DNA from 3 places in the Exiguobacterium sp. K1 genome. Region 3 is predicted to be linked to each of the others. Evidence: predicted binding sites of a transcription regulator. Region 3 holds the regulator's gene; each other region holds the start of a gene.
The links. Region 3 encodes Rex, which represses fermentation and respiration genes when NADH is low (regulators of the CRP and FNR family bind a similar motif). Its sites were predicted from a motif close to TTGTGAAATATTTCACAA; they were not measured.

Region 1: N7U64_RS01505 (cytochrome ubiquinol oxidase subunit I) is a predicted target of Rex. The motif match lies at 1,328-1,345, and genes of this name have one in related genera.
Region 2: N7U64_RS08725 (L-lactate dehydrogenase) is a predicted target of Rex. The motif match lies at 8,140-8,157, and genes of this name have one in related genera.

Annotation. Positions count from the first base shown of each region.
Region 1 is NZ_JAOTIT010000001.1:308,697-319,693, forward strand. It holds gene N7U64_RS01495 (LysR family transcriptional regulator) at 1-145, shown strand, start outside; gene N7U64_RS01500 (N-acetyldiaminopimelate deacetylase) at 129-1,241, shown strand; gene N7U64_RS01505 (cytochrome ubiquinol oxidase subunit I) at 1,463-2,851, shown strand; gene N7U64_RS01510 (cytochrome d ubiquinol oxidase subunit II) at 2,864-3,886, shown strand; gene N7U64_RS01515 (potassium channel family protein) at 4,197-4,865, shown strand; gene N7U64_RS01520 (Cof-type HAD-IIB family hydrolase) at 4,909-5,685, opposite strand; gene N7U64_RS01525 (DNA-dependent RNA polymerase subunit epsilon) at 5,856-6,074, shown strand; gene rnjA (ribonuclease J1) at 6,071-7,738, shown strand; gene def (peptide deformylase) at 7,793-8,332, opposite strand; gene pdhA (pyruvate dehydrogenase (acetyl-transferring) E1 component subunit alpha) at 8,710-9,792, shown strand; gene N7U64_RS01545 (alpha-ketoacid dehydrogenase subunit beta) at 9,796-10,773, shown strand; gene N7U64_RS01550 (dihydrolipoamide acetyltransferase family protein) at 10,872-10,997, shown strand, end outside.
Region 2 is NZ_JAOTIT010000003.1:216,876-227,872, reverse strand. It holds gene N7U64_RS08765 (DUF2626 family protein) at 33-296, shown strand; gene N7U64_RS08760 (MBL fold metallo-hydrolase) at 345-962, opposite strand; gene N7U64_RS08755 (DUF2759 domain-containing protein) at 1,128-1,307, shown strand; gene N7U64_RS08750 (LTA synthase family protein) at 1,435-3,360, opposite strand; gene N7U64_RS08745 (ROK family glucokinase) at 3,581-4,537, opposite strand; gene N7U64_RS08740 (YqgQ family protein) at 4,615-4,812, opposite strand; gene N7U64_RS08735 (M42 family metallopeptidase) at 4,796-5,833, opposite strand; gene N7U64_RS08730 (GNAT family N-acetyltransferase) at 6,014-6,523, opposite strand; gene N7U64_RS08725 (L-lactate dehydrogenase) at 7,149-8,102, opposite strand; gene N7U64_RS08720 (DUF92 domain-containing protein) at 8,271-9,050, opposite strand; gene N7U64_RS08715 (5-formyltetrahydrofolate cyclo-ligase) at 9,041-9,589, opposite strand; gene rpmG (50S ribosomal protein L33) at 9,651-9,800, opposite strand; gene N7U64_RS08705 (glycoside hydrolase family 57 protein) at 9,905-10,997, opposite strand, start outside.
Region 3 is NZ_JAOTIT010000002.1:438,403-449,399, forward strand. It holds gene N7U64_RS07485 (hypothetical protein) at 1-307, opposite strand, end outside; gene N7U64_RS07490 (hypothetical protein) at 321-824, opposite strand; gene N7U64_RS07495 (hypothetical protein) at 844-1,311, opposite strand; gene N7U64_RS07500 (hypothetical protein) at 1,330-1,791, opposite strand; gene N7U64_RS07505 (hypothetical protein) at 1,812-2,288, opposite strand; gene N7U64_RS07510 (hypothetical protein) at 2,303-2,749, opposite strand; gene N7U64_RS07515 (hypothetical protein) at 2,843-3,001, opposite strand; gene N7U64_RS07520 (S8 family serine peptidase) at 3,158-6,901, opposite strand; tRNA gene N7U64_RS07525 (tRNA-Ala) at 7,145-7,217, opposite strand; gene tatC (twin-arginine translocase subunit TatC) at 7,325-8,104, opposite strand; gene N7U64_RS07535 (twin-arginine translocase TatA/TatE family subunit) at 8,112-8,315, opposite strand; gene N7U64_RS07540 (redox-sensing transcriptional repressor Rex) at 8,315-8,974, opposite strand; gene N7U64_RS07545 (ABC-F family ATP-binding cassette domain-containing protein) at 9,131-10,997, shown strand, end outside.

The sequences.
Region 1 (10,997 bases), on a different contig from region 3:
GCTCAAAACGTCATCCGGTAAAATTTTAAAGCGGGACACGTGGATTCTATCAACGGAGTCGATGCTTGAATTAAAACAAGTCCAAGCGTTTTGGGACATTGTCAAAGAAGAAGGAGGAAGTCAGTCAGATGGAATACGCAATTGAAATGCGCCGAGAACTTCATAAAATACCGGAACCTGGTTTTAAGGAGTTTAAAACGCAAGCATTTATCCTTGATCAAATCCGATCATACCCGGAAGATCGGGTCAGTTACGATACATTCGAAACAGGAGTATTTGTCCGTGTGAAAGGATTAACCGGAAATCGGACGATTGGATACCGGGCGGATATCGACGGATTACCGATTGAAGAAGCAACGGGACTGCCATTTTGTTCCGAGCATCCGGGGTTCATGCACGCCTGCGGCCATGATGTACATGCATCGATTGCCCTCGGTCTGTTACGCCGAATCGTTGAACTGCCGGTCATGGATGATGTCGTTTTCCTGTTCCAACCAGCTGAAGAAGGTCCGGGTGGGGCAGAACCGATGATTAAAAGTCCGCTGTTTGAAAAATATCGTCCGAGTGAGATGTATGGTCTGCATGTCGCACCGGAGTATCCGGTCGGAACGATTGCCAGCCGTCCGGGTGTCTTGTTTGCGAGTGCACGGGAAGTTCATATCACGATTTATGGACAGAGCGGTCATGCTGCGTTCCCCCATTTGACGATTGATACAGTCGTTGCGCAGGCAGCGTTAATCATGCAGCTGCAGACGATTGTCAGCCGCTCGATCAATCCGATGAACTGCAGTGTCATCACGATCGGGAAAGTAGATGCAGGAATTCGGGAGAATGTCATTGCCGGTCGGGCGTTACTTGACGGAACGATGCGGGCGCTTAACGGAACAGATATGGAAAAGTTAGAGCAACGTGTCCGGGATATCATCCGCGGCATCGAAGCTTCATTCGGCGTCAAAATCGATCTGCAGTTCGGAAATCGGTATTATGAAGTCGTCAACGATCAACGCGTCGTTGATAAATTCTCATCCTTCGTCAAAATGAATGCGAATTACATTGAGTGTGATGCTGCCATGACGGGAGAAGATTTTGGTTTCATGTTAAAAGAAATTCCCGGCATGATGTTTTGGCTCGGGGTGAATAATGCAACGTCCGGATTACATCAACCGACCTTGAATCCGGACGAAGAAGCCATCCCCTTCATCATCAATTTACTGGATCATTATTTCCGCGAATACGTCTAAATAAAAGACGTGACAATCGGCCCTTTATTCATGAAAAAATGGATAAAGGGCTTTCATTTTATAGAAGAGAACAGTTTTCGAACGTTTTGTGAAATAAATCACGAGTATATGTGAACAATTTGTTACATCAAACATTTAAAACAGACACAAATGATTATGTTCTCTATGATACGGATATAAACAATATATAGAAGTACGTCTAGAAAGAGGGGGCTATACACATGTTCAATGATCCAGTCATGCTCAGTCGATTATTGACAGGGCTCACATTAGCATTCCACATCATCTTTGCGACGATTGGGGTAGGGGTTCCATTGATGGTACTCGCAGCTGAGTACATCGGTATTAAACGAAAAGATTCAGACTATATTCTTTTGGCACGTCGCTGGACGCGCGGTTATATCGTAACTGTAGCGGTAGGTGTCGTAACAGGAACAGCGATTGGTCTACAATTGTCGCTCTTATGGCCTTCCTTGATGCAAGTAGCCGGTCAAACGATTGCCTTACCGTTGTTCATGGAAACTTTCGCCTTCTTCTTTGAAGCGATTTTCCTCGGTATTTATCTCTACACATGGGACCGGTTTAAAAATCCATGGTTACACTGGTTAATCGGGATTCCCGTCGTCATCGGGGCGACATTATCTGCTTTCTTCATCACGACGGTCAACTCATTCATGAACTCGCCGGAAGGATTCAAAATCGTTAACGGAACGTTGACGCAAATCGAACCGTTGAAAGCGATGTTCAACACGGCGACACCAACGAAAGCAACGCACGTCATCGTATCCGCTTACTTGACGGTTGCCTTCATCTTGGCAGCAATCGCAGCGTTTCATCTGTTGCGCAAGAAAACTTTGTCGGCGGCAGAAACGGCTTATCACAAAAAAGCACTTCGCTTAACCGTCATGGCCGGCTTAATCTTTGCCTTCTCGACAGCATTGGTCGGTGATTTCTCCGGGAAATACCTGGCGAAATACCAACCTGAAAAACTCGCAGCGGCAGAATGGCATTTTGAAACGACAAACGAAGCCGAATTGATTTTCGGTGGTATTTTGGATGAACAGGCGGACGGCAGCTATGAAATTAAAGGTGCTGTCAAGATTCCGTATGCTTTATCCATTCTCGCAGGGGGAGCACCGGATACAGAGGTCATCGGTTTGAATGAATTCGCCAAAGAAGATCAGGCACCTCTGTTTGTCCACTATTTCTTCGATATCATGGTATCGATTGGCATGTACCTGGCTGCCATCTCAGCCTTGTTCATCTTGGCATTCCGACTCAAAAAGTTGAACCCGTACAACAAATGGTTACTGCGCGGTATTTTCATCGGTGGACCGCTTGCCATCGTCTCGATCGAAGCAGGATGGATGTATGCGGAAATCGGACGTCAGCCTTGGACGCTCTATGGTATTATGAGAACGGCTGATGCAGCGACGACTTCGACGGCTGTCGGACCGATGTTGATTTTATTCAGTTTACTTTATCTGTTGCTCGGAACGATTTGTACAGTCGTCTTGCTCCGGATGTTTAAAAATAATCCAGTCGGCAAAGAACTCGCGGACGATCATCACACACGTGGTGAAGCGATGTTTGCGGACGACAACAAATAAGGAGGGAACGAGTTGGACATTCAAACACTTGGAATAACCGTACTTTGGACGTTCCTTTATGGATATCTCATCGTTGCCTCAATTGACTTCGGTGCCGGTTTTTACGCGTTTTATTCAAAATATACGAAACGGGATCATCTGACGAACCGTTTGATTCTCCGTTATCTTTCTCCGGTCTGGGAAGTGACGAACGTCTTCTTCGTCTTCTTCTTCGTCGGACTTGTCGGATTCTTTCCGGATACGGCATATTATTACGGAACAGCTTTACTTGTTCCGGCTTCGATCGTGTTGGTATTGATTGCAATTCGCGGTAGCTTTTACGCATTTGCCAACTATGGTTCGAACGACAGCATGTTCTATACGTTCTTATACGGTGCGACAGGATTGCTGATTCCGGCAGCGATGTCGACGACACTGACAATCAGTCAGGGCGGTTTTATCCGGAAAACAAATGAGACAGTCGAATTCCTTGGGACGAAGCTGTTCACGAACTTTTATTCTTGGACGGTCGTTGCGCTTGCCATCGTATCGGTTCTTTATATCAGCGCGATGTTCCTGTTGTTCTATGCGGATAAAGCAAAGGATGAGAATGCAACACCATTGATTCGGAAATGGGCATTGTTCTGGAGTATTCCGACAATTGTTGTCTGTGCATTAGTCTTCTTCGGACTGAAGAATCAGGCAGCGTGGCATTATGAAAATATTTTAAACGGCAACTGGTGGTGGTTCGCAGCAAGTTTCCTATTCTTCTGCGTTGCTGTCACACTTGTTTACTTGAAGAAAAACTACGGAATTGCTTTCATCGCCGTGATGGCGCAATACGGTGTTGCCTGGTTCGGATACGGATACACACACCTTCCGTACATTCTTTATCCGTACATCGATATCAATAAAGCGGTCGTTAACGAAACGATGGCTACGGCACTTGTCGTCGTCTTCATCTTCGGACTGATGTTATTGATTCCTGCACTGTATTTGATTTTACGGTTGTTCCTGTTTGACAACGATTATGTCAGCGGGAAAAAAGCAAAATAAGCAGAACGTCTATCACGTAATCAGTTCGAGGCTGACTCAAAAGTCGGTTTCTCCAAAGAAAAGGGCGGCAGATTCAATTCTGCCGCCCTTTTCTCGTTTAATGTAGAACTCACGTACTTACGAGACTCCTACAGGAAATGGCGTGAAAGATCAAATGATTTCTTTTGGAGTCGGCCCCTTTTTTTGATCAGATTTGTCGGTCGTTTTAAGGTGGGGAGAACCGAAAACTGTATTGTAAAAGCGTTCATAGTAATTTAGAAGTGAATCGGGTACACTACTACTGAAGCAGAAATGTGAAGGAGAGTTGAACATGAATGGAGAGTTTGCGGTAATCGGTTTAGGGCGTTTCGGGGGATCGATTGTTCGAGAGTTGTCGAAAAACGGATATGATGTTTTGGCGATTGATTCGGATGAAGAACGTGTGAATGAATATATGGGGATTGCGACGCATTCCGTCATTGCAGATACGACGGATGAGAACGTTCTAAAGAGTCTCGGAATCCGTAATTTTGATCATGTCATCGTTGCGATCGGGGAAAACATCCAAGCATCGATTTTGACGACTTTAATTTTAAAAGAACTGGGTGTCCAGTCGATTACGGTCAAGGCGACGAATGATTACCATGAAAAAGTGTTGCGTAAAATTGGTGCGGACTTCATCGTCCACCCCGAGCGGGACATGGGGGTCCGGATTGCCAACGGATTGATGAGTTCGAATATTTTAGATTATCTCGATTTATCACAAGAATTCTCGATTGTCGAAATCAAAGTCAGTGACCGGATGGCGAACCAGACTTTGATTGATCTGGATTTACGAAGCAAGTACGGTGCGAACGTTGTTGCCATCAAGCGAGGCGAGAACGTCATGATTTCCTTACAAGCGGATGAATTGATCGAAAAAGGGGATTACCTCGTCGTCATTGGAGAAAACGATGACTTGGACCGCTTGGAGCGCGCCATTCATAAAGTGAAAAATTAATATCAAAAAAGGCTGAGGAATGATTCCTCGGCCTTTTGAGTAGTTAAATGAGTTGAAATTCCTTGAGACCGTGTTCGATGCCGTCTTCGAGAATATGTTTAGTGACGAAATCGGCGGCTGCTTTTGTTTCTGCAAGACCATTGCCCATCGCGATGCCGGTTCCGACATAACGCAACATTTCTAAATCATTTAACGCATCTCCGAAAGCAAACGTATCTTCGCGCCGGATGTTGGTCAGCTTCAGAAATTGTTTGATGCCGTCCGCTTTGGATGAACCGACATTAATGACGTCCATTGCGTTCGGATGCCAGCGGATGAAGTCGAAGGCCTGATAGTTCTGAGTGTACTCAGCTTCTTCTTCAGCAGTACAATAGACAAGCGTCTGGAAGACATCATGTGTCGTAAACGCCTGGTCATTAAAAGCCGGTAAAGGAATATCCAGTTCGCCAAGTGACTCTTGGACTAACTGATCCGACGGTTTCGTTGAAAACCCCTGTGTTTCACCTAGATAAACAAGCGTATGACCATTTTTATGGGCCCGCTCTGTCAAATGCTTAAGATCTGCAATCGGTTGCGGACGTCTGTAAATGACCTCGTTCTGATGCACGACGATTTGACCATTGTACCCAATGATCGTATCGATATTGAGTAATTCGCGGACACCGGATAACATCGCCGGACCGCGTCCGGTTGCGATAGCTACATAGACACCATTTGCTTGTAATTGTTTAATTGCCTGTTTGGTCGACTCGGGAACAAAATGACCATCGTGAAGTAAGGTTCCATCGATATCGAAAAAGACGACTTTCTGATTTGCCATGGTTTCACCTTCTCTTTTTAATTGGCTGTTCAGCCGGATACATGTGGAATTATAGCACAGCGTTAACGTTTACGCCGACCTTGGATTAGGAATAGGATGAAAAAATAGTAGGATATCGTGTATACTAATCTAAGGACAAAAAACAATGGACTGATAAGGAGTTGCTAAACATGATTTTTAAAGTATTTTATCAACCGCTTCGTTCAGAAGCCCCGGTACGGGAACGGACAGAAGTGATGTATGTTGAGGGAGAGAACATTCGTGAAGTGCGAACAGCGATTGACCACCTCATCAAAGAAATTAACGTCGAATTCATCCGTGAGTTAAGCGGCGAATTCCTTGAATATGAAAAACTAAGCCCAGACTATAAGGTTGAAACGTTCGCATGAAGTTCGTTAAAAACCATCAAGCAGCCGTTTTCGCACTCGGCGGCTTAGGAGAGATCGGGAAGAACACATACGTCGTTCAATTTCAGGATGAGATCATCGTCATCGATGCCGGTGTCATGTTCCCTGAAGATGAACTGCTTGGAATCGACTATGTCATTCCAGATTACACATACTTGATCAAAAACAAGGACAAGGTAAAAGGTGTCTTCATCACTCACGGTCACGAAGACCACATCGGGGGATTGCCGTTTTTACTCAAACAAGTCAACTTACCGATTTATGCCGGAAAGATTGCACTTGGTCTCATTAAAGTAAAACTCGAAGAACACGGTTTATTGCGGACGGCCGAGTTGCATGAAATTGATGAAGATTCAATCATCAAATTCCGGAAGACGAGTATTTCATTTTTCCGGACGACTCACTCGATTCCAAACTCGTTCGGAGTTGTCGTCAAGACACCACAAGGTAACATCGTCCATACCGGCGACTTTAAGTTCGATTTTACACCCGTTGGAGAACCGGCTGATTTAACAAAAATGGCGGAACTCGGCAAGGAAGGTGTTCTCTGTCTATTGTCTGACTCGACGAATGCCGAGATTGAAGGCTTTACGATGAGTGAACGTGTCGTCGGAGATACGATTTCAAACATCTTCCGTAAAGCAGAGGGGCGGATCATCTTCGCGACTTTTGCCTCGAACATCTATCGCTTGCAACAAGTTGTCAATGCATCAGTCGAAGCCGGACGCAAAATCGTCGTCTTCGGTCGGAGCATGGATAAAGTCATGATGATTGGTCAGGAGCTTGATTTCATCAAAGCACCAAAGGGCACAATCATTGAACCGAACGAGATGAAACGGTACAAGTCAAATGAACTGACGATTCTTTGTACAGGTTCGCAAGGGGAGCCGATGGCAGCCCTTAGCCGGATCGCCAACGGAACACACCGTCAGATTTCCATCATTCCGGATGATTTGGTCATCTTCTCGTCTTCTCCGATTCCAGGAAACGTTGTTTCCGTCGGGAAAACGATTAACCAATTGTATAAAGCCGGTGCAGATGTCATGTACGGTAAATTGAATGACATCCATACATCAGGTCACGGCAGCCAACAGGAACAGTTGTTGATGCTCCGTCTCTTGCAACCTAAATACTTCATGCCAATCCACGGAGAGTACCGCATGTTGAAAAAACACATGTCACTTGCGATGGATGCCGGTGTGCCGGAAGAAAACTGTTTCGTCATGGACAACGGTGAAGTTCTGGCACTCGATGCCAATGCAGCCGCCATTACGGGTAAAATCCAAGCGAATGCCGTCTATGTAGATGGAAAAGGAATTGGAGATATTGGTAATATCGTCCTGCGTGACAGACGGATTCTTTCGGAAGAAGGACTGGTCGTCGTCGTTGTAACGCTCGATTCTAAAACGAATCGTCTTGTTTCAGGACCGGACATCATTTCACGCGGATTCGTATACATGCGTGAATCAGGTAACCTGATCAAGGATGCGGAACGTCTGTTGAAGCGTTCGCTTGAACAATCTTTAGCGAACCGAAACACAAAATGGACGGATATCAAACAAGTCATCAACGATACATTGACACCGTACCTGACTGAAAAAACACAACGTCATCCAATGATCATGCCGATCATCATGGAAGTATAAATAAAAAAGACATTTCCGTATTTTGGAAATGTCTTTTTTATTGCTTCATACTCATCAGAGAGACGAACCGTACTCTTTGAACGGTTCTTTCGGATCGATTCGATCGTAAAACATGATGCCGTCCAAATGATCGTATTCGTGTTGGCAAACGACGGCTTTTAATCCTTTTAATCTTAATTTTACAGGATTTCCGTTATGATCGATGCCAGACAGGGTAATACGCATATAGCGCGGTACATGACCTTCGACTTCCCGGTCAACGGACAAACAACCTTCTCCGCCGGCAAGATACGTTTGTTCAACGGAATGACTGACGATCTTAGGATTATAAATCCCAAACTCGAGAATGTCGTCCCCGTCTTGCAGGCGAATGGCAAACATTCGTTTATTGACTCCGATTTGTGGAGCCGCCAGTCCGATCCCGCTACGTAAATCATATTTTTCGGCTAATTCATCGTCTTGACTGTTGGCGAGATATTCCATCATCAGACGCATCGTTTCCTTATCTTCCTCACTGAGAGGGAAGGTAACGTCGACAGAACGTTCGTGAAGCGAAGGGACATCTTCCCGAACGATCTCATTCATGGTAATCATGAACAGCACCCCTTTCATCTAAAAAAATTATAGCATATCAAAGGAGGAATATTAATAACTAACACAGTTGTGAATTGATGAATAGTACAGAAGTAAAGGCGTTCTTTGTATGTGAGGTCATTCACAAGAACATCCGCTAAAAAAAATAAAACATTTCCTTTGATTTTATAGGCGTTACAGTTTTATACTTGTAACGTAATGAACAAGACATGCTTGCGTGTCTCTTCATGTTAATACAGTTTACTCAACTGGATAGGTACACAGATATATGTTCAAGAAAAGGTCATACGGGACTTCATTTTTTGAACACTATTGGTATGTAGCAAGTCAGTAAGAGGAATATTTCGCTGAACACAGTGAAAGGATGAGGTGAAAAGATGAACTTAAACATGTTTAAAAACGTGGAAGAAAACTTTGAAACATTCCGCATTTTGGATGAGAAAGGTGAAGTCGTCAACAAAGACGCTATGCCGGACCTCTCAGATGAAGAACTTACGGAATTAATGCGTCGTCTCGTTTACACACGTATCTGGGACCAACGTGCAATCTCACTTAACCGTCAAGGACGTCTTGGTTTCTACGCGCCAGTCGCTGGACAAGAAGCGTCAATGATCGGTTCACAATTTGCTTTAGATAAAGATGACTGGATTCTTCCAGGATACCGTGATATCCCGCAAATGGTTTTCCATGGTTTCCCGCTTTACAAAGCATTCTTGTTCTCACGCGGACACATCACAGGTGGTAAGATTCCTGAGGGTGTTAACGTCTTAATGCCGCAAATCATCATCGGTGCACAAATCGTGCAAGCTGCCGGTGTCGCACTCGGTCTTAAGAAAAGTGGAAAAGAACAAGTCGCAATCACGTACACAGGTGATGGCGGATCGTCACAAGGTGACTTCTACGAAGGTATGAACTTTGCCGGAGCATTTAAAGCACCTGCGATCTTCGTTGTCCAAAACAACCGTTTTGCGATTTCTACACCGGTTGAAAAACAATCGATGGCGAAAACAATCGCTCAAAAAGCTGTTGCAGCGGGTATCAACGGAATTCAAGTTGACGGAATGGATGTTCTTGCCGTCTACGCAGCAACAAAACAAGCTCGTGTTGAAGCACTGAACGGTGTACCGACATTGATCGAAACGCTCACATACCGTTACGGACCACATACGCTCGCTGGAGATGACCCAACACGTTACCGTACAAAAGATATGGACGATGAGTACCAAGCACAAGATCCACTCGTTCGTTTCCGTGCGTTCATGGAAACAAAAGGTCTCTGGAACGAAGACAAAGAGAACGAAGTCATCGAACAAGCGAAAGCGGATGTAAAAGAAGCACTCGCTCAAGCAGATAAAGAACCAAAACAAAAAGTAACAGACTTCATCAACGTGATGGCTGAAAAGTTACCACAAAACCTGCAAGAGCAGCTTGATGAGTATACAGCAAAGGAGTCGAAATAACCCATGGCACAAATGACGATGATCCAAGCGATCACTGACGCAATGCGCGTCGAGATGAAACGCGACGAGCAAGTTCTCTTGTTCGGTGAAGACGTCGGTAAAAACGGTGGGGTATTCCGTGCGACAGAAGGTCTTCAAGATGAATTAGGCGAAGACCGTGTCTTCGATACACCACTTGCCGAGTCTGGTATTGGTGGCCTTGCAGTCGGATTCAGCTTAACTGGTTTCCGTCCAATCATGGAAATCCAATTCTTCGGTTTTGTTTTCGAAGTATTTGATTCTGTAGCGGCACAACTCGCACGTTTACGTTACCGTTCAGGCGGCACGTACAGCGCACCTGTTACAATCCGTTCACCATTCGGTGGCGGTGTTAAAACACCTGAGCTTCATGCAGATAACTTGGAAGGATTAATGGCTCAGTCACCAGGACTTAAAGTCGTCATCCCTTCAACTCCGTATGATGCAAAAGGTCTTTTGATTGCATCAATCCGCGATAACGACCCAGTCGTTTTCCTTGAGCACATGAAACTGTACCGTTCATTCCGCGGTGAAGTGCCAGAGGGCGACTACACGATCGAACTCGGAAAAGCAGACATCAAACGTGAGGGTACTGACGTGACAATCGTAACGTACGGTGCAATGGTTCACGCGTCACTCAAAGCTGCTGAAGAGCTTGAAAAAGAAAACATCAGCGTTGAAATCATCGATTTGATGACAATCAGCCCGATTGACATCGATACAATCGTTGAGTCAGTCAAGAAAACGAACCGTGTTGTCGTTGTTCAAGAAGCTCAAAAACAAGCAGGTGTGGCTGCAATGGTCGCAACTGAAATTCAAGAGCGCGCGATTCTTGACCTCGAAGCACCGATCCTTCGTGTTGCGGCACCTGACACAATCTTCCCGTTCGCACAAGGTGAAGATTCATGGCTTCCGGACCACAAAGATATCGTCGAAAAAGTAAAAACTGTTTACAACTTCTAAGAGTGAACCGGAAAAAAGGAGAGAGGCAATTCTCTCCTTGCTTCCGTTTTAAAGATAACAATCGACCAGAAGAGTGAAATAAAAGGAGGCTAATTCAAATGGGTTTATTTGAATTCAAATTACCGGATATCGGTGAGGGTATTCACGAAGGTGAAATCGTAAAGTGGTTCGTTAAAGCAGGCGACACAGTAAAAGAAGATGACATTCTTCTTGAAGTACAAAAC
Region 2 (10,997 bases), on a different contig from region 3:
TGACTATCTGTCGGATTTAGGGGGTTATATGAATGGGGAGAATGTACCGCGTACTCGGATTTTGGACTGGCATCATTGCAGTCATGGCATTTATCGGCGCTCTAGGTGGAGATGCTAGCTCAAGTGAACATACGGATTCATTTTTAGTTATGGGCTTCGTCTTCTTGGCACAAACAGTATTTTTTGCAGCATTAGGCTATCTTCGCCTGACTGAAAAAACGTATGTCTACATTTTTGCAGCGTACTTAACAGTATTCTTTATCGTCTTCACGTATTGGTCCAACTTCCAAATGTGAACAAAAATCCCTCGCCTTCGAATGAAGACGAGGGATTTTTTTATTTCTTCAGAAAAAAGGATTGTGCTTGATTTCCTGACGTAACGTCGTTTCCGGTCCATGTCCCGGATAGAATGTCGTATCGTGCGGTATTTCTGCAATGACACGATCGATGGACCGCATCAGTACATCTTGTTCGCCGCCCTCCAGGTCCGTTCGACCGACACTTCGTTTAAAAATCAGATCCCCTGCAAAGGCAACCTGCTCTTTTTTAAAATAAAACGTCACACTCCCCGGTGAGTGTCCCGGTGTTTCCAAAACATGAAACTGGAACGGACCAATTTCCAAAGAACCGCTTGCCAACAATTGTTCCGCCGGCTTCACCTTTAATGGCGGCATGTTGAACTTAATCGATCCGTTCAGATTCGGATTCGACAACCATTTCATTTCATTTGGATGAATGTATGCAGGAGCCGACGTAAAACGCCGCAACATATCGACACCGCCAATATGATCGAAGTGGGCATGTGTTAAAAGAATGGCTTCGACCTTAGCACCGCGTTTTTCAATTTCATCAAAAAAACGCATATCTTCCGTTCCCGGATCAATCACTAAACATTTTCCTTCTTTAAAAAGAAGATAGCCGTTTTCCGAAGCCATACCTGAAGTAATACTTACGATTTCCATCTCATCAAACTCCTTTGTTGATATTCTTCTCTACTATACACGAAATTGTCGAAAGTTCGTCGTCCCCCCTCTCGACTTTATTCGCTCAGTCGGCTAAACTAAAAAGTGAGATTTAAGTGAAATCTTCGTGAACTTCATAACGTGATTTTTAAGGGGGAGTACGTCATGCATTTGGATCAACCAATCGGTTGGCTTTTCTTTATCGTTGCACTCGTCGGCGTGTGGGCCGTCTTGCGTTCACTTAAGAAACGTCAAATGTTTCCACTCGTATTTGCTGGACTGACTGTTATCTTATTCGGTTGGTTTGGTATTGCGACATTGATTTTCGGCGGAATTCCGTCATAATCATGTTTTACACAAAAAAGGTCAGCATTCCAAATCGGAGTGCTGACCTTTTTCGTAGTCCTGACAGTATGGAAGTAATACCTCAAAAAAAGACGGAAACGATTACACATCGTTCCCGTCTTTTGAATTATTTAGAAGTTTGAAGGAAGCGCAACAGATCACCATAGATGACTTTGTCCGATAAACCTAGTTCTTTCTCAGACTGTTTGACGGACTCTTTACAGATAGCGCCGTCTTTCTCGTCTGTGACTTCTTCACCGGTCTTACGGTCATAACATGTCTCTTGTGTGTAAACTGTCTTATCTGTTACGACAGAACCGTCCCGGAACAACGCATAATCTTTATGTTCTTTCGAGAACAGATCCGTTCCGAACAATACTTCATCTTTGAAATCGTAACCGAGCAGATTTAACAACGTCGGCTTGATGTCAATTTGACTTGCGACATCATCGTGTTTAACACCTTTGTCTTGTCCAGGTAAGTGGATCAAGAACGGTACACGTTGCAATTGAGCAACATCATACGGTGTTAACTCGTCTTTTTTCAACAATTCTGCCATCGCAGCATTGTGATTCGTCGAGATTCCGTAATGATCGCCGTATACCATGAAAATCGTATCATCCCAAGTGCCGTCTTTCTTTAATCCTTCGATGAACTTACCGAGTGCCATGTCTTGGTAAGCGAGTGCTTGAACATAATGATTCAATGTCGTCGAACTCGTTTCAAGCGGCGGTACGAGCTCATCTTCCGGTTTCGGCATTTCAAACGGATAATGGTTCGTCAAAGTGATGAACTTCGAGTAGAACGGGCGCGGAAGATCTTTCAGCATCGGTAACGATTGCTCAAAGAACTTATCGTCCAATAATCCCCACTCTGTTAAATCTTCCGGATTACCTAAATCGTAATCGGTTTCCGAGAAGAAACGGTCCACTCCGAAACTGTTGTAAACGATATCCCGGTTCCAGAATGATTTGTTGTTGGCATGGAAAACAGCTGAATAATAGCCGTCTTCTTTTAACATCTCAGGTGTAGCGCGGAATTCATTTTCTCCATTTGTGAAGAATGCGGATCCACGACCGAGTGGATAAATCGAGTTTTCCAAGATAAACTCGGCATCCGATGTTTTCCCTTGTCCGGTATTGTGATAGAAATTATCCCAATAGTGTGAGTCTTTGATCAGTTTATTGAGGTTTGGTGTGATTTCCTGCCCATTCGGTGCTTTTAAGCCGACAGCAAACGATTGAGCTGACTCAAATGAAACCACGATGACATTTTTCCCTTTGTACTTCCCAAACATCGCCGGATTCGGTTCAGCGTACTTCGAATCTACGAATCCTTGAACTTCAGAGAGTTCCGAGCTGTCCGCCAATGCTTTTTGTGCTGACGTTTTCGATTGAATCAGCGCATCGTACATATGGAAGTTAAACGTCCCGATATTTTTAACGAGAAGCTCGCGGTCAAACGCACGTGTCAATAGTTCCGGGCGTTCTGTTTCTGCAAGTGCCAAGTTCCCAAGGAAAACGGCTGTTGCTGCGACGAAAGCGAGAATCGCACGTCCGCGTGATGCAATATTTTTCGACATGTCCATTTTTCGAAGGAAGAATGGAAGAATCAACAAGTCACCGACAATCAGCAAATCTGCCCATGACAATAATGAAGTGAGTGAAGCGGATACTGTCTCCGCGTTCGATGTCTGGAACAGAACCGGCAACGTCAGGTAATCATTGAAGAAACGGAAGAAAATGATATCCGCATACAGAACAAGTGTCGCAACGACAAGCGTTCCGTAAATGAACCATTTTTGAACATTCCCACGGAAGAAGAAACTGAATCCAAACATAAACAGTGCCGAACTGATTGGATTGATCAGTAAGATGAATGCCTGAGCCGAATTGGTGACCGGCACATTAAAAAAGAGCGTATACGCCAAATATGTTTTTAACCAAATCAGAAGTGTCGCAATCCAAAAGAGCTTGTGCTCCTTATACGTGCTGCGCACACCTTGACCCACCTTTAGCCGCATACGCGACCAGATGCTTGAGTCTTGCTGCATAAAAACCTGCCTCCTAATATACGTGTGTCCTTTTTGATTGAACTTTTGCACGTCTTACATGTCTTATCTATTTATACCCGTATCACGTGAAAATTTTACGCTTACTTTTACAAAAATGCAACCGGAATCCGGTCGATACTTTACAATCACATACTTTTATTACGTTTGTAAATAAAAAAAAGATTCGAAATATCGAATCTTTTTCTAAAACATTTACTTATTATTTTTTCAAAAACATTTGTTTCGCCAACCAAGCACAGCCGATGACACCGGCGTCATTACCTAGTTCAGCGATTTTGAAGGTCGTTGATCCGAAGACCCGCGGCAAAGCAAATCGCTTAAACGTCTCTTGTAATGGAGTCATCAGCGCCTCGCCTGCTTTTGAAACGCCGCCGCCGATGACGATAATTTCAGGATTAAAGCTGTTGGCTAAATTCGAAATGGCCAGTCCCAGATGGAACGTCACTTCTTCCACGACCTCGGTCGCTACCTTGTCCCCTTGCGAGTACGCTTCAAACACATCTTTTGCCGTAACCGCTTTGATGTCGTTCAAAGTAGTGACCTGTCCTTTTCGTTTTTCAAGACCAAGCCGGGCAACACCTGTTGCGGAAGCAATCGTTTCCAAACACCCTTTACGACCGCAACCACACATGACACCACCTTCCGGCAGCATCGTGATATGACCGATTTCACCGGCCATACCGACTGTGCCGTGAACGATTTGACCGTTCGTGATCAGTCCGCCTCCGACACCGGTTCCGAGTGTAACGGCAAGCAGTTCTGTCGCTCCGCTTCCGGCTCCTTTCCACATCTCACCGATTGCTGCTGCGTTCGCGTCATTCTCGATCACTGCCGGTAATCCGGTTAAACGCTCGAATTCTCCGACGAGTTCGAAATTGTTCCAACCGATATTGACCGCTTTTTCGACAACACCCGTGTTAAAGTCGATGAATCCCGGTGCCCCGATTCCGGCTCCAACAAAATCTTCAACGCGTTTATTGCTTTGCTGGCATTTTTCAAAGAAAGAATGGGCGATGTCTCCCGGAATTTGTTCCCCATCATTTAAGATAACCGTTTCGATTTCCCATTTTTCCACGATAATTCCTTGTAAGTCTAAAATCGCCATCTTGACCGTCGTTCCGCCGATATCTACACCCAGTAACCACTTCATCGTCATAACTCCCTTATGATAAAAGATTCTTCCCTTTTATTTTAGCTGATTCATTCACCTGTGCAAAGGGTTGCACAATATTTTCATGATTTTCTCGATTGTTGCAACTCGTATGCCAAAATCACTTTTGCAGAATCATATTGTTTTTTCTCCAGTACACCCGCCTGCTCCAGCTCATCGAGTTCCAGCATCATCATCGCAATGTCCGATTCCCGGTCACCGAGATAAACGATTGTCCCGTATGATTTGAGCAATTGCTGGACGTCATAAAGTGTTTTCATCGTTCATCGGCTCCTTTACAAATGCGTCCAGTAAATCGTAGGTCGCTTGAAGTGACGTTTCATGTGTCCGCTCATAAGAATGACTCGATTCAATCCCAGGACCGAGTAAACCGTGTCGGACATCATGTCCGGCATGAACCGCTGCTGAAGCATCCGAGCTGTAATACGGATAGATATCTACTTTGTACGGAATCGAATGCTGTTGCGCTAAACGTGTGAATTGGTGACGTAAGGCAAGATCGTACGGACCTGAACCATCTTTTGCACAAATCGAAACCGTGTACTCATCCGAATGTTGTCCTTCTCCGAGTGCTCCCATATCGACTGCGATATATTCGGCGACATCTTCAGAAAAACCGGCATTACCTCCAAATCCAACTTCTTCATAGTTCGAAATCAGAATATGGACAGGATGTGGCAGCGTCAGGGTTTTCCATTTTTTGACGAGCTCCAGTAATAAAGCGACGGACGCTTTGTCATCAAGATGACGTGATTTGACGAATCCTGTCTCCGTATGGACGAATCGCGGATCGAACGTCACGATATCCCCTACTTCAACTCCGGAAACCCGCGTTTCTTCTGCCGTCGTCGAACGGATGTCAAGACGGACCTCGATATTCGTCGCGCTCCGCTCTTCCGTATTTGTCACACGTGATGTATGGACGCTTGAATGATGGAACACGATCGTTCCGGAAACCGTCTGTCCGTCCATCTTGTGAACTAAACAGTTTTCCCCCTCGATTGCCGTCCACGCATAGCCGCCAAGCTGCGAAAGACTGAGACGGCCGGTCGGCAAGACTTCTTTGACCATCGCTCCCAGCGTATCGACATGCGCTGTCAACAGACGGATTCGCGGTGACTCGCCCGGCAACATCGCAAGTAATGCCCCTTTTTCTAATTTTTTATATGAAATCCCTTCTTCTTTGAACCGGTTTTCTACATATGTAAGTGCGTGAGCGGTGAATCCGGTCGGACTAGGAATCTCCACTAAATCACGAATCGTCTGAACAACTGCCTGCATCTGTTCCACTCCTTTTTTTAATGTTTTTTTCCTCTATAATGATACCAAAAGATGGAACAGGCGGATACTGATTCACCGCTTCTGCCGTCTGCCCTTTCAATAAAAAAAGTCGTAGATTCAATGTAAATTGACTCTACGACTTTTCATACGTCTATGCATAGACTCTAATCCGTCCGGCCATCAGACGTATTTCTTCATCCAAATATCATCCCGGTACGTCCCATCTTCCAATTTAACGGAGTCCGGATCTTCCGCGTATACTTCGAATCCAAGTGACTCATACAGACTTTGCGCTGCCTCGTTACCGGAAAGTACTGCCAGAATGACTTGTTCGACATCAGGAAGTTGTTTTGCTTCTTCAATCAAAGCTTCCATCAAAGCACGACCCGTTCCGCCACGATAATCCGGTGAAACATATACGCCGGAAATCATCGCTTTATGCGACTCCCGTGATAATTCGAACGATTTGACCTGTCCGAACCCGAATAATTTTTCACCGTCAAATATTCCGAGCCATATTTCATCAGAATCCGGACCGCCTTCGAGTCCTTCTTGAACATCCTGAATCGGTGTTTGTTGTTCATCATCAAACGAATGACCAAACGCATCTGGATGATTTTTTAATCCTTCCAGTCGAAGACTCCAATACTGTTCTGCATCTTCTTTCGTTAACTTCCGAAATGTATACATGACTGTCTTTCTCCCCTTTATCAGAATTAGTCGAGAATACTCTCACCTCTAAGTGTCTCGGGCGAAGCCCAGCGTAGGTGGGAGATGAATCGCCTTCGGGCAAGGCGTGTCTTACGACACGTCAATTGCCCGACACGTTCTCGGTTTGAAAACACTTAAAACCAGGAATAAATAATATGTCGTGTTCTTTGAAAACTGAAGGTATAAGGTTGTGACAGGAAGTTCGCCTGTCACGTAAAATCTTCAACGTTCACCTTGCGGATGACTGAAGTAGCGAAAACCAAGCAGAGTAGGCGTCCGCACAAAAGAAACTGGCAAGATTAAGATCCAACCGTCGGGATGACGGGGTTAGCCTGATAAATTTCCGACCTATAGGTTGGATAACTCAGGAATCCTTCACCTCTTAGCATAGCGTAGTTGGAGATAGTTCAAGCGTTTTTACTATTGAATGCGATGCCATCAAAAACTCTTCTATCCTTTACATAACCTTTTTCTAGTAAAATAAAACCTAGTTTAATCGAGATTCTTCCATACAAAAAGATCAGTCCTTTTTGTATGGCTAAAATGGACTGATCTTTTCATTTCAGGCAGATCGAAAGCAACGGATGGAGCATTTGCCTTCCACTCAGCGAAGGACAGGTTCCATCGTTTGCCGTAACACTTCTGCTGAGTGATGGAATTTTTTCAATTCTTCTTCCGTTAAAGAAACTTCAATGATTTCCCGGACCCCTTGCCGGTTGATGATTGCCGGGACGCCGATATGAATCCCGGAAATTTCATACTGACCGTCGACGTGCGCACCGACCGTCAAAAGACAGTTCTCATTTCCAAGAATCGCCCGGACGATTCGAACGAGTCCAAGTCCGATTGCATAATACGTCGCACCTTTTCGTTCGATGATATGATAGGCTGCATCGCGGACATTGATATAAATCTGATCAAGATCCGCTTGCGAGTATCGGTCATCTTCCGCTAACAATTCATCAATCGTTTTACCATAGATCCGGGAATTGCTCCAGGCTGCAAATTCGGTGTCCCCGTGCTCACCGAGAATATACGCATGGGCATTACGGGAATCGATGTGGAAGTATTCACCGAGCATTTGGCGTAAACGTGCCGTATCCAGAACCGTTCCTGAGCCAAAGACACGGGATTTCGGAAGACCGGAATATTTCCAAGCTAAGTGGGCCATGATGTCAACCGGATTAGAGGCAACGACGATGATGCCATCAAAACCGGACTCCATGATTTGACGCACCATTTCTTTCATGATTAACGCATTTTTAGCAACAAGATCGAGTCGGGTTTCACCCGGTTTTTGTGGCGCGCCTGCTGTGATGACGATCACTTCCGCTTCTTTGCAGTCTGAATAATCCCCTGCCCAGATCCGCATCGGAGAAGAGCTGAATGGTGTTCCGTGATTTAAATCCATCGCTTCGCCTTCTGCTTTGGCTTTATTTACGTCGATGATAACCAATTCTTCACACAATCCTGCCGTTGACATCTGATAAGCAAAGCTTGAACCGACAGCCCCCGCCCCAATTAACGCTACACGTGTCACTTTCGCATGTAATTCCATCCTTTATATCCACCTTTCTGATAGGTAATTTAAAAGTTTGTTAACTATCTCACAATTAGATTGTAACATCTTTCACAAAGTTTAGGAATTAATGAAATCGTTCACATCTTGTCTAAATTGTGTCAATAATATCCTAACATAAGGAAAAGTGACATCTTCCATTTCAACTTACCACATTCGATGCCCTATAAAACCAATCATTCCGGCTAACGTACTCGATAAAAAGTTGACGGCGTCATTCCCGAGCCATTTCCACCCTTTTAAATAAAGGGTCGGTTGGTCGTGGTGCCGGCGTTTCTCCGTTTCTTTCGAACAGACGACACACCGGAATTTCCGCTGGACCGTCCCCCCGAATACGGTATCAAGCAGACTACCTATGATGCCGCCTGCTGCGATCAATAGCCACGTCCCCGTTGGTAAATCAAACAACAGGTCTCCCGCTGTCGCAATAAATAGGGCGCCGACGATCGTTGCCGATGTCCCAAGAAACGAAACGGCACCGCTCGTCCCGGCCGGTACACGCCGTCCCGTAAACAGGAAAGGATCTTTTTTTGATAACGGACCGATTTCAGAAGCCCATGTGTCCGCATTGGATGCTGCAAGGACAACCAAAAATAAGACGAGAAACGACGTGTGTTCTGTCCAACTGAATCCTATGGAAGCTAACGCTGCGATGCCTCCGTTTGCAAGAACCTGCCAGCCGTCACGCGGTCCATCTTTTTCGACGATTTGATCCACTGATTGTTTTCTCCGTTTCCCGAGTTTCGATAACAAACTGGAACTGCCAAAAAAGAGCATTAACATGACAAGTCCGGGGTATCCGAAACCAGCAAGGACAAGCGAACCGACGACCACCGTAAAGAGACTGCCGCTGACGGTCAGTAGACGGAACCGGTAACCGATATATCCGAGCAGCAAACAAAATACGACACCGTATATTACCGACATACGATGACCTTAGACTCGGTTACGATTTTTTGGACCGGTTGATCAAACGGTTCCACCTCAAAATCAGAAACGAGCTGACAGTCAAACGTAACCGCTACCGTATGCCCCGGGTAGTCAGTTAATGCCCGGTCATAAAAACCGCCGCCCCATCCGATGCGGTATCCTGCACGTGTGAAAGCCCGTCCCGGAACAAGACAAAGATCGACTGAACGCAAAGATTGCTCGTTCGCCTGGTCATCCGGTTCACGAATACCCATCTTCGTTTCAATTAACGGACTGTTCGATACGTATTCAAAAAATTTCATTTCCTGTTGTATGACTTTCGGAATGACCACCTGTTTTCCGAGTTGCCAGGCTTTTAAAACAATCGGATCCGTCGCACATTCATTACGAAACGACAGTGTGACAGCAATCGATTGAGCATTTTTCCACTCCGGTAATTCAAATAACTGATCATAAATCTGCTTTTGCTTTTGTTCCCGGTTTTCCAACCGGTTTAACTGATCGGTGATCCATCGCCGGATTTCCTGCTTTTCCATTCTGCCAATCCCCCTTATTCAACAAAAAAGCCATCACACAAGGTGACGGCTTCCATCTCAATTATTTTACTTCACGGTGAAGTGTGTGCTTACGGAGACGTGGGTTGTATTTCTTCAACTCAAGACGCTCTGGGTTGTTACGCTTGTTCTTCTTAGTGATATAAGTACGGTCACCAGTTTCAGTGCAAGCCAAAGTAATTTTAACGCGCATGGGATTCCCTCCTATCTAGCTCTCGATGTATCAAGTATTTTTGCTTTACATAAGGTTAAGCATACTCAAGTATCGTACCAAGAAAGGAAGTGAATTGCAACTGTTCATCCGTTCTTTTTTGGATTCATCATATGCTGGTATGGATTTTCAAGGTCCACCTGGAATGTACGCAGTTCTTTTGCGACATGATAATCCTGTTCGATCCCGTTTCTCGCTTCTTCTCGTTCGAGATAAATGACGTCCGAATGACGTAATGCTTCGCCTTCCAGTCGTTTGATTGCTACGACCAGTCCGCCTGTTCCTGACGGAGAACGTTCGCTTTCCAAGTCATACACGTTGCTTACAAGTGGCAATCCGTTCATTTCCGCAAACGATTGGGCTGCTGAAGCCGTCTCCATATTAAAGTTATGGACAAGACGGAACTCGACGATTTTATTCAACGCCTGCGCTTGACGCAAGACTGCCAAATTTAAGCCGGCCAATTGATTATACGTCTGAACGAGCGGTAGACCATTAACTTCGACAGAATAGACATGGATACCATCCTCATGTCGATAGCCCGTCGCGCCTGATGTGATGACGTACACATTTTCACCGGATGCAGCTAATCGTTTTGCGTATTCTGCAACCGGACGATTCGGATCATCATATTGAGTGGTCACAAGTAAAACGGCCTCACTGTTCCATGATGCTTCCCGTTGAACCGCCACGTAGTAATCGTGCGGCGTCAAGAAGACATCCGGTTCAATGTCTGTATCGGCGAGGAACGGGTATTCTGCATACCGTTCTTCCAACCAATCCAGTGTCAGCTCTTGTGCATCAAGGCGGCGTTCCGTCTCTTCAAAACGTTTGATGTGTTCACGGAAGCGGTTCGCTGCATACTGTGCTGTCGTCTGTCCGTCAAGAATAAACGGCCAGTCACTCGAAACGGCAAGCAGATACTCCCGAATCAATTGACGTTTGGCTTTCACCGTCAGCTCATCCTGATGACGGTTACGGGCAACGACGCCTGCCAACCGTTTTTCAAGTTGATGCAGATGACGGATCATCCAATCATTCCGCTCATTGATCCAGACATCGGCATAACCTTTACGTCCCCATGTTCCCATCGCAACATGAACCGTCTCGATATCCTGGAAGTGACGTTCTAAGAACATCGCCGGAGAAATCGACTCGATACCGTAATCTTCGAATCGT
Region 3 (10,997 bases):
GGGACGCCACAACAAGTAAAAGCTCGGTAATTGTAATGACGATATACGGCAATCCGAGATGATCCCAGACTTCCATCCGGTCAAATCGTTTCGTGAAATAACGGTACTTCAACAAGCGGACCGTCCATTGGTAGCCGAGGACAGGAATCAGTAAAAAGTAATGCATCGAGACTTCGGCGAAGTTTAGATCATCTGCCAAAAACAAAAAGACGACCAACACGAGTAGAAAAAATACCGTCTGAACACGCCGGGCACGTTTCGTGAAGCGCAGATAATCAAGTGTTCGTTGCTGTTTGGTATTGTCCATTCCCTGACCTCCCCTACCGTCGTTTCATTCCGTCATGTCTGTCCCATTCCATTTCAATCCCGTCACCGGTCTGATACTGATATTCGTTCCCTTTCGCTTTCAGCCTCACCGGTTTAAGCGTTTGACTGTTTTGAACAGTACGGTCGGTCCATCTTTGAAATTGTAGGATAGCTGAAATCCATAACATTAACGGGAACAGATAACCCATATGTCCAAGATGCGGTGCAATGAATGCAGCACCCATTAGATAGACCGCTTCCAGTAACGTTACGCCGCCGAACACAAAACCGATTTTCCGGCTGGCGGTATGACGTTGCAAGAAGAAGAATTGAATCGCTCGTTGAAACCCGTTATAGACAAACAACGGCACAAGTATCAAAACGCCGGACCCCATTTCCGTTAACGGCAGGCTTCTTGAAAACAAAACGATCGTTAAAAATAAGCCGGCAATGACGTAAGTCCGCAGACGACGGCTGACGGTCGTCCATTTCTGGTATGTGCTCAATCCTTCTCTCATCTGTTCACCCCTTTTTTCTTCACTTCCGGTACTGTTCGATTTCCCGCATCGTCACAAAAGCAGGATCAAGATGTTTGGCACCGCGATTTAATTTGGAAACAAATAAGCTGATTACAAGCACCCAAATCAAAATCATCGTAAAAGAAACATCTGCATACTGAGGAAAGATGTATCCCACATAGAATAAAATCATAGGGACAAGATATCCAATCATCGAGGCGCGACCGACTTTTAAAACGGTCTGTTCATATAAATCAGTTTCCAAACGTCCCTTTAAAATGCGTAGACGCATGATTTCCCGGACGACACCTGCGAGACAAAGTACCGTAATCGAAAATAACGTAAACAGTCCCGTTTTCCAAAAATCCGGAATGAACCAGCCGATTAAGGCAAACAATAAAACCGGAACCGGAATCAGATGTTGAAGTTTTTTAAGCGGCGGTCCGAGCAGATTTAACCGTGTATTTTTTTCAAGCAATGTATTCATTTGATGTTAGCTCCTACTTTATACATTTTTGTATACTTCCTGATCACTGACAAAATCCGGATCATCGCGCCGAATCCGGCGTTTAAACCACCATTCAGACACCACGTAAATCGGGATCAGGATAATCAGAATCGTCCCCCAGATCTGCCAAAACGACAAATCCACCGTCAGTATCAAAAGGATGGCAAAAGTAACACTCAACACAACGTTTTGGACAAGCCAAAATTGCCAGTATGTCGTTGCTAGTTCTTCACCAACGTACGATTCAAGAATCTGGCGTTTTTTGACTTGATAACGCAGATTGGATCCAAGGAAAGCAACCGGAAACAACAGCGTCAGCAGAACCGAATCAAACCATGTCATTAAAATCCCGATCCCCATCAAAAGTAGAACTGTCCATAACCACCTCGTTCCTAATAGGTCTTTCTCCATGTAAGCTAGCGTCAATTCATGTAACCGTTCGTCCCGTGCCGTGCGCATGATGTTCTCTCCTTTAGCTGTCATTCTTCCAGGTCCTTTACGTGCTTATGCACTTCCTGATCACTGACGAAGTCAGGATCTCCCGACCCCGCCATCTTCTTAAACAGCCAATCGGTCGCAAAATAAAGCGGAGCGAGAATCAAGATTACCCAAAACGTAATCTTCCATAAAGACAGTCCTTTCGTTTCGAGTACAACCAGGAGCAATGAGCCATATAACACAATCTGAATTCCTAGCCATAGCATCGTTTGTGTCATGATCTGATCTTTGGAAAGATACCGTTCTAAAATCCTGCGTTTTTCCAGCTGAAACGGAAGATCAAAAATCAGATAGACAAGCGGCAACAGACCCAAATAAAGGGCGGAATCCATCGTTTCCGAAAAAATGCCGAGCGTCGCCGCCACGGCAGCCATCAGCCAGCCGTTTTTTTGCAGTTGACTCTTGTCGATATAGGCAAGCGTCAGTTCATGTAACCGTTCGTCCTTTGCCGTTTGCATCTGACTTTCCTCCTTCATCCCTGCTGAATCTCTGTTTCACTGATATAAGTCGGATCAATCTGTTTGGAGCGGTAGATCAAGAAACGCCGGCAGAGCCAGTAAAACGGGATGACGAAAAGACACAGTCCAAGCAAAAAGGTCGTACCTGACCGATTGGCCGTCAGAAGAATCAAGACTGCGAGCGCTCCGTATTGAAACACTCCGACGCCGACATGAAGACGAAACAGACGGTCTGCTGATCTTTGGGAGGTGTGACGGGCAACGATTTGAAAACGCCGGCGTTGCCTCACGACATCATATATGCAATAGAGAATCGGAATAATCAAAGCAAGGACAGGTTGTTCCATCAGCTTGCTGGCAAACAAGAAGAGTGCCAAGACGCCCCACAGTTTAGCGGTCGTCCGCTGATGCATATGTTGATAGAGTTCCCGTAATTCCATCTGGACTGTTATCGCTTGCATACAGACACGTTCCTTTCCGTTGGTTCTTACTGTAATATACTTACATTTTACCGGTTATGTTTCAAAAAAAAAGAAACTTCCAAAAAGAAGTTTCTAGGCTGAGACTTGGATGATTAGATAGATGACACTGTATGCAACGATGGCGAGCGGAATCATGGCGACGCCGATCAACCAACCGTTCTTATCCCGAATCCCGAGATAAAGGACCAGGCAACCGACGATAAAGGCGATGAGTGTAGTAAATGGATTCATAGGAGTTCCCCCTCAAGAAAAATAACCTATTCAGAAATTTCCCCTTCCCGGAACTTGATAAACACTAAAAGCATTTCTGCAACACACTGGACCATAAAATAAAAACAGTGTCGCTTCCGGCAGACATCCACCGGAACCAACACTGTCTTCCACTCCTTATTTCTTCGTGATGACGACTTTCTTCTCGACGACATGGCCGCCAAGGTCTTTCAATTTCAAGTTGTAGACGTTTTTACCTTTTTTCAAGGTAACGGTCTTGTTGATTGTTTTCTTAAACGCACGCATTTCATACGGTTCTTTGAACGAACGGCGGTATTCGGCGTTACCGTTCAGATCAAAGCGTAACTCATCGTAGTTGTCGCGCAGGACAATCGTCATTTTCGCTGTTTTCGTTTTGCTTGAAACGGTTTTTGGTGCTGTCACGCGGATTGTCGGACGCTCCGAATCGATGATGACCTGACGGCTGAAGGCAACACGATTGCCTTTTCCATCATAGGCTTCGACTTTAAACGACTTCACACCATCCGTCGTATACGTGATGTCATGGCTGAATGCATAGTGTTGTTGAACAGCATCCCAGCGTAATTTAACAGCTTTTCCGTTGATTTTGAATGATTTGATGCCGGACTCATCGGCGACGTTTCCTGAAACCGTCACTTGTTGTGATGTCGTTAAGCCGAGTGCTTCCGGTGTATCAATTTGAACACTTGGAACGGTTTTGTCGACACCTGAAGTGTTGACGTTTTTCTTCACGCTGTTACCCGCATAATCCGTTACAACGAACGTGACTTTCGCGCGGCTTGGCAGATCCGTCAGCGTGTAATTTTTAACAGATGGAGCAAGCGGCTCTTTCAAGACACTTTTTCCGTCGACCAAGATATCAAATGACGCGACACCCGTTCCTTGGTCACCAGCTGTCCAAGAAACTGCTTTTTTGTCAGCATCCCATTTGACAGTTGCTGCCGGAACTTTTGTATCGATGTAGATCGGGAATAACGCCGTCTGCCATTTCGCATTCGGATAATCGACGACCGATTTGACTTGGTAGTAGTACAGACCATCTTTGGCTTTTGCACCATTGACCGTTCCATCCCACGCGGCATTCGTGACCGGTGTGTAACCGTCTTCCGATCCGCCGTCATAATAGTTTTTGATGACATCCGACTGCGTTTCCAGTTTACGGAGTGTTGTTTTGTTGCGGTCAAGAATCGAGTACTCGACCTTTTTCGCATTCCGTAAGAACGACAGGATCGGGAAGGCCTCATCGGCACTGCCGTCTCCGTTCGGCGAGAACGAGACTTTTTCTTTGACGACGTCGCCTGCAGCATTCGTTCCGAGGAAGTTGTAGTTATCCTTCACTTCTGTCGCAAGACCTGTGATGCCGTAGAACGTGTTTTCATCGTACAGTGGTGCATCGACGATCGGTGCTTTGTCCCATGCTCCTTTGAAGCCGACATAAGGAACCGTCAATTCAGGATTTTTGCTCTTCGTATCCATCAGACGGACGAAACCTTCGACGAAGTAGCCGTTTTTGAAGATGGTTTCAAGAGGCGCACCGTTTGCCCAATCGACTGTATCTTTTAGATCCACTGTGACATTGACTTTCGTCGTACTCTTCGCGTTGATCGAAACCGAGCTTGCTTTCTTTGAGCCGACCGTGAAGGAAATCGGGAACGTCCCTTTGTTCGCGTCGACCGCATCGACTGTACCTTTTTTGAAGATTCCGTTGGCTTCAAGCAGATTCTGCCCTTGAACAGCGAGATCCGATTGGACCGTTCCGGCCAGTTTGTACGTCAGTTTTTCATTGCTGTAGTTCTTCAAGTCGAGCGTAAAGCTGAACTTGTCGCCAACTTGTTTCAAGGCCGCTTTCCCTTCACCTGACTTCGTTTCTGTCACGACGACCGGTGTTTTCATGGCTGCATGCAAGTCCATCAGTCCGGCTCCCTCACGACGTGGTGAGTAGTAGTTGCCGGTCTTCGCTTCCTGATTGTACTTTCCTGAATCCAGTTGCGGACGGGACGTGTTCATCAAAATGGTCTTCGCGAGTTTAACGCGTGTCGCGCCACTGACTTTGAAGTCTTTATCAATACGTTGCATAACGAGTGCTGTTCCGCCGGCAACGTGTGGTGCTGCCATCGAAGTCCCGCTCATGACGCCATATTCATTGGCGTTGAGAGTGGAGTAGATTTTTCCGCCCGGTGCCGTGATTTCCGGTTTGAAATCAAGATTCGGTGTCACACCCCATGAGGTGAAATCAGACATTTCTCCTGCGACCGGGTTTGGTGTCGAGACGGCTTTCCCGTCAAACGTCACCGTCAATGCTTTACCTGCTTTTGCTTTCGCTTCGAGCTCGTTACCGTCTGCGATGCTCAACGAGACGAGTGGAATCGTCGGTTTATTGAGCGCCATGCTGACATAATCACCGTGCTCGACACGACCGCGAACGATGACGCCGGCTGCTCCTTGTTTTTCAGCTTCCGCTTGAATCATCGCGTAGTTAAAGTTACCGTTCCGGACGACGAAGACGACTTTATCTTTGACGTCTTTGTCCGCATAGTTCGGTTCACTGCCGTCACCGACATACACGACATCCATCTTCTCTTTATCAAAGACCGCAATTGGATTCGGTGAATCTTGTTTTTGGTAGGCCAGGTAACCGGCATCCTGTCCGTCAACCTTTAATGCCATACCTTCGAGTGTCAATTGTGTGTTTTCAACAGACGCAACTTGAAGCGACTCGCTGATCAGTCCAGGTGAACCGACGACTCCGACATCCGGATTCGACGCGTACGGGTTTCCGGCTCCGCTTCCGGCGAATGCCGAGTTTCCGGCCGAAATCGCACATAAAATCCCGTTGTTCATCGCATTGACGATCGCTTTTTGTTCCGGATCATCTTTTTGGACGAACGATGCCGTTGAACCAAGACTCATGTTGATGACATCTGCGCCGAGCGCAATTGCATCGTCGATCGCTTTAATATAAATATCACTGAATGTCGACGGCATCCCCGGGTCATTGCCGAATACTTTCATTGCGAGCAGTTGTGTCTCCGGTGCCACCCCTTTAATCCCGCCGTTCGTTTCATCGCCGTTGGCACCCACCGTACCGGCAACGTGCATCCCGTGCATCGAAGCGCCTGGTCCGAGGTCACGGATTTCACTGTCATGATCGGCATAGTTATAACCGTACGGGACTTTTTCCGTAAAGTAGTTTCCTTTTAATCCTTTTGACGCTTTAAAGCCTTCGACTTTTGACGACGTCAAATCAACTTTCGTCTCCGGACTGAGGACCATATCCTTATGGGTCGGATCGATTCCCGTATCGATGACGGCAACGATGGTGCCTTCCCCTTTATAGCCGTAATCCTGCCATGTTTCTTTTGCATTGACCATGTCTTTACTGTGTAACATGTTTGGTGTTGCGCCTTTTTCGACTTCCGGACGCGCATACTCATGTGCAATATGTACGGTTTTGATGCCGCTTAACTTTTTCAACTCTTTGATTTCACCGTATTTGACTTCACCGCTGAAACCGTTCAGGACGGTCGTGAAGCTTTCTTTATAGGAAACCGCAATGTCTTTTTTAGCAATCGCTGCTTTGACTTCTTTTTGTTTATTGACGATCTGATTCTTGAGAATGATTTTTTCCGTATTGCTTAACGTACTGTAGCGTTTATTCTGTGCCTGCGCATGTTCAATCGCGGCTTTTTGATCGAGTTCGACGACAATCCGTACTTTTTCGTTTTGGCTGTATGACTTTTCCTGACCCGCTTTTTTCAGTGAGAGTGCTTGTGGCTTTTGTACATCCACTTTTTGTGATGATACATTTCCCTCAGCATGAACTAGGCTGGAAGATGTCATGAGGGCTGCCGCCATCAGAGCAATCTTCTTTTTCTTCATTCTTTTTCCTCTTTTCCAAAAATGTAATGTGGAACAAAACCTATTAAACAAAAATTCTGTATTTTTAGTTTAATTAATTTTCTCTTAATATACAATTTAAATTTGGAGTATTTTAAAAATAATTGTTGGTTTATGGCATATGAACCAATTAACATCCTTCATTTACCTTTTATCAAAAGAAACCTTTTTTCTGAAGACACAAAAAAACCCCCGGTTGCCCAAGGGTTTTCAAGTAAAGCGATATGGAGACTATCGGGCTCGAACCGACGACCTTTTGGCTGCCAGCCAAACGCTCTCCCAGCTGAGCTAAGCCCCCGTGTGTTTCTATAATGAGTATAACCATTGCTGTTCACTTTTTCAATATAAAATTAGACCGCTTACAAAAAAATCTCCTTCACCTTGCGGGTAAAGGAGAATCTTCTATTATTTGTTCAACTCACGCATCATATCCGCCTGTCGTTCGAGTTCAGCCTCCTGCTCGAGAATCAGCACTTTTTTGTACGTCCGTGCCGAAATCAGGATACTGATTTCATATAACACGAACAACGGAACAGAAATCATCAAGTGCGAGGTGATATCGGGCGGTGAGATCAACGCCGCGATCACGAACAGCGCAAAATACGCATACTTCCGATTCTTCCGCATGAAGAACGGCGTCACGAGTCCGAGCCGTGTCAAAAACATCGTCACGACCGGCAACTGGAACAACAGACCGAACGGAATCGTCAACCGGATCAGAAAGCTGAAATAGTTCTCGACCCCGATGACCTGTTCGATTCCGAGTTCTTGCCCGAGTTCCGTCGATACTTCGAGTAAAAACGGTAACAGCCAAAAATAAGAAAATGAAATACCCGCAAGGAATAAGAAAAACGTCACGGGAATATACGTCAACGTCGCTTTTTGTTCTTGGTCGTGCAGACCGGGACGGATGAATGCCCAAAGCTGATACATCCAAAACGGGGACGCCAAGACGATTGCGATGATGAACGCAAGATTCAGATATAACATCAGTGGATCAACAACGTTAAACGCATTCAGCCCGATTCCGAGTTCCTTTAAGTCGGCCTGTAAGAAACGGACGAGCGGCCGGACGAGCGGAAAGGCTGCGATAAACATGACCACTACAATGATGAGCGACCAGATGATCCGCTTACGCAGTTCATCTAAGTGCGATGTCACACTCTGTTCTTGATCGATCGCCATGATTCACTCACTTCTCTTTCATTTCGTCCTTTTTGTCCTTATCATCTTCCATGATGCCGTTCGTTGCGCTCTTGAACTCTTTTAACGTTTGACCAGCGGCGCGGCCGAGTTCCGGTAATTTCTTCGGTCCGAAGATGATTAAGGCGACGACACCGATCAAAGCGATGCTCCCCGGTCCAATACCAAGTGTTAACGGGATTAAGTTTTCCATTATGATTTCACTCCTTCAGCTGATTGCGAATAATGCTTCATAAAATACACGAGCGACTGCAGCTCGATTGACAAATCGATGTGATGCACCCGAACGTGGGCCGGTACATTCAACCGGGCCGGTGTAAAGTTCAAAATGCCGGTCACACCATACTCAACTAACTCATCTGCCACTGACTGGGCGAACTGAGACGGTACCGTCAAGATGGCGACATCGACATTGTTCGCTTGGATTTGTTCTTTCATATCCGAGACGTGATAAATTGGAACGTCCTGCGTCGTCGTTCCGACCTTGTCCTCATCGGCGTCAAACGCGATGACGATACGAGTACTATTATTCTTTAAAAAGTTATAATTTGCAAACGCCGTTCCGAGATGTCCGACCCCGATTAAGGCGACATTCGTGACCTCGTCTTGGTTGAGTGTCTTTCGGAAAAATGTTAACAAATGTTGAACATTATAACCGTACCCTTTTTTCCCTAACGCCCCAAAGTAGGAAAAGTCACGACGGATCGTCGCGGAGTCGACTTTGACCGCTTCGCTGAGCTCTGCTGACGAGACGCGCAACTTGCCGGAGTTATAAAGACTCTGGATAAAACGATAATATAACGGCAGCCGTTTCGCCGTTGCTTGTGGTATTTTTGTGTCTGGCCCATTCATACTGCAGTTCCCCCTTCGGCCACGTTCTGACGTGGCACCCAAATCAATGCAAAGAATTCTACTCCCCTTGATTGTAAACCACTTCACATAGAGTAACAAATATTATATTCGGCAGGATTTTTCGTGATAGACTAAAGGGTGGAAGGATGGATGGATATGATTCTCTTACAAGTAAACCAACTCTCAAAATCATTCGGCGTCGAGCCGATTTTAGACAATATTAAACTCGAAGTACAGGAACGGGACCGGATTGCCCTCGTCGGACGAAATGGTGCCGGAAAATCGACACTTTTAAAAATCATCGCCGGGGAGCTGTCACATGACTCGGGCGAGATCATGAAAAGCAAGGAAGTCCGGATCGGTTATCTCGCGCAGGACAGCGGACTCGAGTCGAACGAATCAATTTGGAACGAGATGCTGACTGTTTTTGAGCATCTGCAGGATCAGGAACGGGCACTTCGCCGGATGGAAATTGAAATGGGCATGGAACACATTTTAAATGATCCGGCCGCTTATGACCGTCTCCTTAAAACGTACGACCAGGCACAACACGACTTCTCGGAAGCCGGCGGCTATCAGTTCGAAGCCAATATCCGCTCCGTCTTACACGGGATGCGCTTTTATCCGGACGATTATTCCCGACGGATTCAGACGCTTTCCGGTGGACAGCGGACCCGGCTCGCCCTCGCGAAGATGTTGCTGCAGGCACCGGAACTGCTGATTCTCGATGAGCCGACCAACCACTTGGACATCGATACACTGTCCTGGCTTGAAAGTTACTTGTCCGGTTACCGCGGCGCTGTCCTGATCGTTTCCCATGACCGGTATTTCCTCGATCAAGTCGTCAACGTCGTCTATGAATTGTCCCGGAACGTCTCCCGGAAGTTTACCGGTAATTATACGAAGTATCTCGAACAAAAAGCGGCGCTCTACGAACAGGAAATGAAACAGTTCGAACAGCAACAGGAAGATATCGCGAAGATGCAGGATTTCATCCAGCGCAACATCGCCCGGGCAACGACAACAAAACGGGCGCAAAGCGTCCGCAAACGTCTTGAAAAGGTCGACCGGATCGACCGGCCGGACGGTGACGAACGTAGTACGGTTCTGTCATTCCCGATTGAAAAGCAGAGCGGCAATGATGTGCTGCAGGTCAACCAACTCGCAGTCGGCTATGAAGAAGCCGTCTCGAAAAACATCACGTTCCGTCTGCAACGCGCGGAATCACTGGCGCTCGTCGGACCAAACGGAATCGGCAAGTCGACACTACTGAAAGTGCTCGTCGGCCGTCTGAAACCGTTATTCGGAGACTACCGGTTCGGAACCGGTGTCTCAATCGGTTACTACGATCAGGAGCAGGCGGAACTGAATGACCGCAACCGGGTCATCGATGAAATTTGGAATGAATGGCCGTTGATGCGCGAACAGGAAGTCCGGTCTGTGCTTGGTCAGTTCCTCTTCAGCGGAGACGACGTCTTTAAGCTCGTCCATGAATTATCCGGCGGAGAACGCGGACGCCTGGCGCTCGCAAAACTGAAGTTACGCAAAACGAATCTGCTTGTCCTCGATGAGCCGACGAACCACTTGGATCTTGATTCGAAGATGGTCCTCGAGAATGCCCTCGTCGACTACGAAGGGACCCTGCTGTTCGTTTCCCACGACCGCTACTTCATTGACCGCGTCGCGACGCGTGTCATTGAAATGAGTTCAGACGGTGTGACCGATTACCTCGGTGACTACTCGTATTACATGGAGAAAAAAGCCGAGAAAGAAGAAATCGCCCGTCTTGAAGCGGAAGAAGCGAAAGCAATCAAAGTCGCGTCGACGAAGACGATTGACAAGGAAGCCCAAAAAGAAGCACGTAAGAAGAAACAGCAACTCGAACAGCTCGAGCAAGAGATCGAACGGTTGGAGAACCGGTCGGTTGAAATCGAACAGCTGTTGTGTGAACCGGAAATCTTTAATGATATTCCGAAAGCGACCGCCCTGTCGGCAGAACGTGATCAGATCGACGTCGATTTGC